One region of the Methylobacterium sp. Leaf102 genome, then DNA from elsewhere that is predicted to be linked to it. Evidence: riboswitches for the same ligand, from Rfam matches in the RefSeq annotation. Region 1 holds a riboswitch; the other holds the start of a gene.

Region 1 (4,188 bases):
TGATGCCAATCCTCAAGGTAGCCCTCACGCTTCGCCTTATCGAAGATCGCATCGAGCAGTGCCCCGGCGGCACGCTTCTTCTTCTCGGCATATGGGAGATGCGAACGAAGGATAGGTGCGAGGTCGACGTTGAACTGCTTTCGCAGATTGCCGATGACCTCCTCGGCGAACGCAACTTCAGAGAGTTCGAGTAAACGGCTTTCCAATCGAATCATCACACGCTTCCTTACGTTGAGGTTGCGTTATCGAGATGCAGTACAACCTGAAAGAAAACAATCTCAGATTTCATTTCACGTGAGGATTCGACACCGTCGTGATTCGAGGCCTTTCGGGATCGTGCCCATCTCCCCCACCGGAGGTCCTGGGGGAGGCGAGGCGCGGAATTCGAATGGAATTGCAACCGGGGTCCGCAGATTTCACGTTGATCCAACCATCGTTTCCCGGTTGATGGCGGTTCGGAGAGCCGCGCAAAGCGAGCGTCCGGTTGCCGAAGGGCGATCCTTGACCCAACTAGGCCATATGCTCGATCGAGGTCCGCCCCAGTCGCCGCCCACCGCCGAAGCCGACGGATCGGAAGCGAACGACGTTCCGTTCGGCGCCCTGCAGCAATGCGTGGCCCTGCGCGACTGGCTGCTGAGCGAGGGGGCCCGGATGCCCAACGCCGAGGACCTCCTGGCGGGGTTGGCCGAGCGGCTCATCGACCTCGGGGTGCCGGTGGACCGGGCGACCACGGCCATCGACGCCCTGCATTCCGAATATTCCGGCGTCGGCCGTTTCTGGACCCGCGAATCGGGCTCGACGGTGCGGCTGTTCCCCCACGGCGACGCCTCCGACAAGGCCTACCGCGAGAGCCCGTTCCAGACGGTCCACGAGACCGGGGAGTGGCTGATCCTCGATCTTTCCGAGACGCCGTCCGACGCCTACGCGGTGATCCCCGACCTGAAGGCCGAGGGCTACCGCCACTACATCGTGGCGCCGCTGTTCTTCACCAACGGCACCCGCAACGGCATCACGTTCGCCACACGCAGCGAGGATGGATTTCGCGATGAAGACGTGGCGATCCTGCGCTTCGTCATCCCGACGCTCGCCGCCGTGATGGAGATGCGCAGCATCAACAAGCAGCTCGACCACGTGCTGCGGATCTATGTCGGCGACGAACCGCACAAGGCGATCCTGGCCGGCTCGATCCGGCGCGGCCACGTCCAGCGCATCCGCTCGGCGATCCTGTTCGCCGACATGCGCGACTACACCCGCATCTCCGCCGAGATGACCCCGGAAGAAGCGGTGGACCTTCTCAACATCTTCTTCGACTGCCTCGTGCCGGCCATCGAGCGCGAGGGCGGCGAGGTGCTGAAGTACCTCGGCGACGGCCTGCTGGCGATCTTTCGCGAGCGGGGCGACGACCTCGGCGGGGCGGCCAAGGGGGCGTTGACGGCGGCCCAGAGCGCGCTCGCGGCCATCGACGAGGCGAACGGCCTCGGGCGCTTCGCCCAGCCCGTGGCGGCCGGCATCGCGCTCCATCATGGCGAGGCCGCCTACGGCAATGTCGGCTCGGGCGCGCGCCTCGACTTCACGGTCATCGGCCGCGACGTGAACCTCGCGAGCCGCCTCGCCCGCCTCAACAGGACGCTCGGCGAGCCCCTGCTGATGTCAAAGCCCTTCGTGGATTTCCTCTGGGGCGATCCGGTCTCCCTCGGCACCCACGCCCTCGACGGGTTCGCCGAGCCCATGGGGGTGTTCCGCCCCGGACGGCCGGCCGCGACGGTGTGACGAGGCGCGCGGGGTGTTGACCGGAGCGTCGTTGCGGCCCACATCGGTGGTGTTCCAGGGAGATCCCCGGCAAGGGGCTGAGAAACCGATGAGCGGCCTGCGTGCGGGCGGCGGCGCGGAAATCCTTCGAACCTGAACCGGTTCATACCGGCGTAGGGATTGGACCGCCGTGTTTGCCCGCCCGAGTTCGGCGGGCTTCGCTCAGAAGCGCACCGGCCCCACACCCCCTGCGTCCGTCGCGGAGGTTGTCCAGGTGCTCGTTCCCAGCCGACCCATCGATCTCAGGCGCTCACCCGCCGCCGCCCGGGCGCAATCCGCCCTGCCGGCCCGCTGCGATGTCGCCATCGTCGGCGGCGGCCTCATCGGCCTGTCCATCGCCTGGCGCCTCGCGGAACGCGGACGCGCCGTTACCGTCGTCGAGCGCGAGACCGTCGGCGCGGGGGCGAGCCTCGCTGCCACCGGCATGCTGGCGCCGGCCGCCGAGCACGAGCCCGGCTCCGACCAGCTGCTGCCCTTGGCCCTGGTGAGCCTGTCGCGCTGGCCGGGGTTTCGCGACGCCCTGCAGGCGGCGTCGGGCGTCGACATCGACTACCGGGAGGAGGGCACCCTGGTGCTCGCCATCGGCCGCGACGAGGTCGAGCGCCTGCGCTTTCGCCACGACCTGCAGGTCCGCTCGGGCCTCGAGGCCACGTGGCTGTCCGGGCCGCAGGTGAGGGCCCGCGAGCCGGCCCTGCGCCCGGCCGTCACCGCCGGCCTCTACTGTCCCCACGATCATCAGGTCGATCCGAGCCGGGTCATGGCCGCCCTGGTGCGGGCCTGCACGGCCGCGGGCGTCACCATCGTGGAGAATTGCTCCGTCGAAGCCCTGGACTGGGCGGGCGACCGGGTCACGGGGCTCCTGACCGGCCAGGGCCGGCTCGCGGCCGAGACCGTGATCCTCGCCGCCGGCGCCTGGAGCGGGCAGACCGGGCTGCTCCCCGATGCCCTGGCCCTGCCGGTGCGTCCCCTGAAGGGCCAGTCGCTGGCGCTGCGCACCACCGCCCGCACCGGAACCCTCACCCACATGGTCTGGACCGAGCAGGTCCACATGGCCCCGAAGAGCGACGGCCACCTCATCGTCGGGGCGACGGTGGAGGATTGCGGCTTCACCCCCGGCGTCACGGCGGGCGGCCTCTACGCCCTGTTGGAAGGGGCGCGCCGCGTCCTGCCCGGCATCGAGGAGATGGCCGTCGAGGCCGTGTGGAGCGGCTACCGCCCGACCTCCGACGACGACGCGCCGATCATCGACACCCTGGCCCCCGGCCTCGTCGCGGCGACGGGCCACCACCGCAACGGCTACCTCCTGGCGCCCGCCACCGCCGACGCCGTCGCGGCCCTGCTGACGGACGGCGCCGTGCCGGACTACGCCAGCGCCTTCGGCCGCGCCCGCTTCGCCCCGGCCGAGACGAAGGCGCGCGCATGAAACTCATCCTCAACGGCCGGCCCCACGAGAGCGCGGCGCGCGACCTCGACGCCCTGTTCCGGATCGAGGCCGAGGAGACCGGGATCGAGAGCCCACAGGGCATCGCCATCGCCCTCAACGGCGCGGTTATCCGCCGCCGGGACTGGGAAACGACGCAACTCGAAGAGGGCGACCGCGTCGAGATCGTCCGCGCCATGCAGGGAGGCTGAAACCATGACCGAACCCCACGACGATCCCCTCGTCATCGCCGGCATCACCCTGGGCTCGCGCCTGTTCATCGGCACGGCGGGCTATCCCACCCAATCCATCATGGCCGAATCCGTGGCGGCGTCGGGCGCCGAGGTGGTGACCGCCTCGATCCGCCGGGTCTCGCTCCAGGGCCACGGCTCGGACACGGTCAGCAAGCTCAAGGGCTACCGCTTCCTGCCCAACACCGCCGGCTGCGAGACGGCGCGCGACGCCATCATGACCGCCGAACTCGCCCGCGAGGCCCTCGACACGACGTGGATCAAGGTCGAGGTCATCGGCGACCGCGAGACCCTGTACCCGGACGTCGCCGAATTGCTGGAGGCCTGCCGCCACCTCGTGGAGGACGGCTTCACGGTGCTGCCCTATTGCAACGACGATCCGGTGGTGTGCCAGCGCCTGGCCGACATCGGCTGCGCCGCCGTGATGCCCATGGGCTCGCTCATCGGCTCCGGCATGGGTGTGGCGAACCCGGCCAACCTCGAACTGATCTGTCGGCGCTCGCCCGTGCCCGTCATCGTCGATGCCGGCATCGGCACGGCGTCGGACGCCGTCATCGCCATGGAGCTCGGGGCCGCCGGCTGCCTCCTCAACACGGCGGTGGCGAAGGCCGACGACCCCGTACGCATGGCCCGCGCCATGGGCCACGCCGTCGCGGCCGGCCGCCTCGCGCACCGCGCCGGCCGCATTCCTCGGCGCGGCCGGGCCGA
Region 2 (4,188 bases), on a different contig from region 1:
CTCGCGGCTTCCTGGGGGCGGGCTTCGTCGCCAACCTCCTGGTCCGTCCCCTGGCCGCACGCTGGTTCATGACGGAAGCGGAACTCACCGCCGTGACCAAAGGCGGCGTCGGCGTGGGGGCGGCTGGAGCCGGTGAACGCGGGATCGGTCGCGGAGGCCTGACCCTCGGCGCCCTGTTGGCGTGGCTCGCTGTCGGCGTTCCCATCGCCTGGGGTATCTGGACCACTCTGACGAAAGCCCTGATTCTCTTCGGCTGAAACGCGAGACGGGCAATTCGACGAGCCTCGGCTTCGCGACATGGGACCGGATGCGGATCCCATGTCCGCATCCGTCCGTCATCGAACGTCGATGTCGGCGCATCGGGCTGGAACAGGAGTGCGCCCTCTCCCCGCGGGTGGAAAGAGGGCGCGCACCTCGTCATCGCACGGGCCCGGCCGAGGCCGGACCCGAGGGGGCTCGTCCGTCCTACTCCGCCGCGTCCACGTAGAGCTTGCCGCCCTCGGCCTGGAACTCGGCGGATTTCGCCGCCATGCCGGCCTCGCGCTCGGCCTGGCTCATGGGGGTGGCCTCGCCGAGCACCTGGCCCGCCGCCTCCATGGCGAGGACCTCGGCGCGGAGATCCTGCGTGATCTTCATCGAGCAGAATTTCGGGCCGCACATGGAGCAGAAGTGCGCCACCTTGTGGGCGTCCTTCGGCATGGTCTCGTCGTGGTAGGCGCGCGCCGTGTCGGGATCGAGGGAGAGGTTGAACTGGTCCTCCCAGCGGAAGTCGAACCGGGCGCGGGAGAGGGCGTCGTCCCGCAGTTGCGCCGCCGGATGGCCCTTGGCGAGGTCGGCGGCGTGGGCGGCGATCTTGTAGGTGATCACGCCTTCCTTCACGTCGTCGCGGTTGGGCAGGCCGAGATGCTCCTTCGGCGTGACGTAGCAGAGCATGGCGCAGCCGAACCAGCCGATCATGGCCGCCCCGATGCCCGACGTGATGTGGTCGTAGCCGGGCGCGATGTCGGTGGTCAGGGGCCCGAGGGTGTAGAACGGCGCCTCGCCGCACTCCTCCAGCTGCTTTTCCATGTTCACCTTGATCTTGTGCATCGGCACGTGGCCGGGGCCCTCGATCATGGTCTGGCAGCCCTTGTCCCAGGCGATTTTCGTCAACTCGCCGAGGGTCTCGAGTTCGGCGAACTGGGCCGCATCGTTGGCGTCGGCGATGGAGCCGGGGCGCAGGCCGTCGCCCAGCGAGAACGACACGTCGTAGGCCCGCATGATGTCGCAGATCTCGTCGAAGCGCTCGTAGAGGAACGATTCGCGGTGCCCGGCGAGGCACCAGCGCGCCATGATGGAGCCGCCGCGGCTGACGATGCCGGTGACGCGGCGCGCGGTGAGCGGCACGTGGGCGAGGCGCACCCCGGCGTGGATGGTGAAGTAGTCGATGCCCTGCTCGGCCTGCTCGATGAGGGTGTCCTTGAACACCTCCCAGTCGAGTTTCAGCGGATCGCCCCCGACCTTCTCCAGGGCCTGGTAGATCGGCACCGTGCCGATCGGGACCGGCGAGTTGCGCACGATCCACGAGCGGATGTTGTGGATGTTGCGGCCGGTGGAGAGGTCCATCACCGTGTCGGCGCCCCAGCGGGTCGCCCAGACCAGCTTCTCGACCTCTTCCGCCGCCGACGAGGTCACGGCCGAGTTGCCGATGTTGGCGTTGATCTTGACGAGGAAGTTCCGGCCGATGGCCATCGGCTCCACCTCGGGGTGGTTGATGTTGGCCGGGATGATGGCCCGGCCGCGCGCGATCTCTTCGCGGACGAATTCGGGGGTGATGAAGGCCGGCAGCGCCGCGCCGAAGCTGTTGCCGTCGCTGAGCGCGGCCTGCGCGCCCTCCAGCATCGTCTCGCGGGCGAGGTTCTCACGGTGGGCGACGTAGATCATCTCTTCCGTGATGATCCCGGCCTTCGCGAACTCGTACTGCGTCACCATCTGGCCGGGGCCGGCCTTGCGGATGAGGCGCTGCGCCGGACACGGGGCCACGAGCTTGTCCTCGGGCACGAAGCCGTTGTCCTCGGGCTTGACCGCGCGCGGCGTCACCGTGGCGTAGCCGCGCTTGGCGATCCACGGATCGCGGATCAGCGGCAGGCCGGCGTTGAGGTCGATGTTGGCGTCCGTCTGCGTGTAAGGGCCCGACGGATCGTAGACCCGCACGGGGGCCTCCTTCGGGTCGCTCAGGGTCACCTCGCGGAACGGCACCCGGATGTCGTCATGCCCGGCCACCGCCGCGTAGACCTTGTGCGACCCCATGATCGGGCCAGTGGTCACCGCCTGGGGCGAGCCTTTGGGAAGACCTTGCGGAAGATCGTGGGGGAGATCCTGGGGCAAAACGGGCTTGTTCATCGGGCGTGCTCCGGGCTTGGGAGGCGACCCGGATTCGTCAGGAACAGCATTGGGTGGGGGACACCACGCAATGGCGCGGCGAAAGCATTCCCGTCCCTCCGCCGGTACGAACCGGATCAGGTTCAAGGGTCAGGGCGTCGCGCCCAATCTCAGCTCCCGGTCTCGGAGCCCCCCTCGGAATCGTTCCAGGTTCGACGCCTGCGCCCGATTTGTCAATCGCCGCAGCCGTACACGGGCGGTTCCGCCGAAAGTCCCGCCACGGTCGGTCCGCCGAGTCCTGCGACTCGGCGGCGTCGTCAAAGTCGGTTCGGCGCGGCTGTCGCGCCCATGGTCTTCAGCACTTGCTTCGGCAGAAGTCGCCGGCCTGCTGCGCCGCGATCAGGCATACCTGCTTCCCGGTCGGATTCGGGATGGCGTTGCACGCCGCTTCGGCCAGGCCCTGGGCGGCATTGCAGGCCAGCGTACAGAAGATCGAATCGAGCTGCTGCGCATCGGCGGTCTGCGTCTTGTCTCCGACGATATTATGATCCTGCTTGAAGATCTGAGTGATGATCGTACGAATCTTGTCCCGCTCTTCGCCCGTCAGGCCGTTCCAGTCGGAATCATTGACTTTGATGTCCATGGGCTTGTCCTTGTGATCCCGGTCTCTGCGGCCGGTCCACCCAAGAAATATATAACTTAAGGTTTATCAATCCATCTATTATAAACCCAAGGTAGCATTTTCGTGAGCGGAGTTCCATTGGGACCGCAGGGTCAGCCCAGACCCCGTCCGGGACCGAGCCGTCGACGGATGGAACGAACGCCAAGGTCACGGTTCGAACCTTGCGTTGACGGCAGCGTTGATCCTCCAAACGCGCCTCCGTTCCGGACCGGCGCTGCAACGCGGATCATCACCATGAATCGCATTCTCCTCGCATCGGCCGCCATGGTCGGGGCTCTCATTCTCATTCCCGCCCAGGCCGACGCGCGCGGCGGGGGCGGATTTCGCGGCGGCGGTGGCCATATGGGCGGCTTCGGCGGGGGCGGCCGTGGCTTCGGCGGCGGCGGCTTCGCGGGCGGTGGTGGGTTCCGCGGCGGCATGATGGGCGGTGGGCGCGGCGGCTTCGGCGGCCAGGGCCTAGCCGGGCGCGGGTTCGGCGGCGGTCAGGGCTTCGCGGGGCGCGGCTTCGGCGGCGGCCGTGGTCTCGGCGCCACGGCGGCCGGGTTCGGCGGCGGCGCGGCGCTTGGCGGGTATCGTGGCGGCGTCGGCGGGTTCAACCGGGGCGGCTACCGCGGCGGGTTCGCCGATTACCGGGGCGGGCGCGGCTACGGCTACCGCCGCGGCTACGGCGGTCTCGGCCTCGGCGTTGGCCTGGGGCTCGCCGGAGCCGGTATCGGCTACGGCCTCGGCAGCGGCTTCTATGGCGACGATTACTACGGTGGCGGCTACGCCCCGGCCTATTACGGCGGTGGCTACGGTGCCTATGGCGGCGGCTATGCGCCGGCCGGCTACGCCGTCGAGACAGAAGTCGCCCCTCAGCGGGACGACGCCTACTGCGTCCGTCGCTTCCGGTCCTACGATCGCCAGTCGGGCACCTATCTCGGCAATGACGGCCAGCGTCACGCCTGCCCGTAGGTGACGCACGATCGAACGAAGAAGGCCCCGGCGCTCACCGCGCCGGGGCCTTCTTCGTTTCAGAAGCCCGCGTTTCAGGAACCCGCGTTTCAGGAGCCCTGGAGACTTTCCGCGAAATCGTCCGGCACCTCGCCGAACTGGGCCAGGATGGCGGCGCTCTCGAGTTCGCCGGTCTCGTCGTCGGCCACCAC

The links. A riboswitch is a leader RNA that binds a small molecule or an ion and turns the genes downstream of it on or off. The one in region 1 is predicted to bind thiamine pyrophosphate.
Region 2: linked by a shared signal. The riboswitch ahead of thiC (phosphomethylpyrimidine synthase ThiC) and the one ahead of thiO (glycine oxidase ThiO) in region 1 are both predicted to bind thiamine pyrophosphate.

Annotation. Positions count from the first base shown of each region.
Region 1 is NZ_LMMX01000040.1:24,029-28,216, reverse strand. It holds gene ASF27_RS19930 (hypothetical protein) at 1-215, opposite strand, end outside; gene ASF27_RS19925 (adenylate/guanylate cyclase domain-containing protein) at 520-1,770, shown strand; TPP riboswitch at 1,818-1,947, shown strand; gene thiO (glycine oxidase ThiO) at 2,024-3,232, shown strand; gene thiS (sulfur carrier protein ThiS) at 3,229-3,441, shown strand; gene ASF27_RS19910 (thiazole synthase) at 3,446-4,188, shown strand, end outside.
Region 2 is NZ_LMMX01000034.1:3,282-7,469, reverse strand. It holds partial or broken gene ASF27_RS14525 (OFA family MFS transporter) at 1-257, shown strand, start outside; gene thiC (phosphomethylpyrimidine synthase ThiC) at 466-2,382, opposite strand; TPP riboswitch at 2,459-2,567, opposite strand; gene ASF27_RS14515 (hypothetical protein) at 2,717-3,004, opposite strand; gene ASF27_RS14510 (BA14K family protein) at 3,278-3,997, shown strand; gene ASF27_RS14505 (hypothetical protein) at 4,087-4,188, opposite strand, start outside.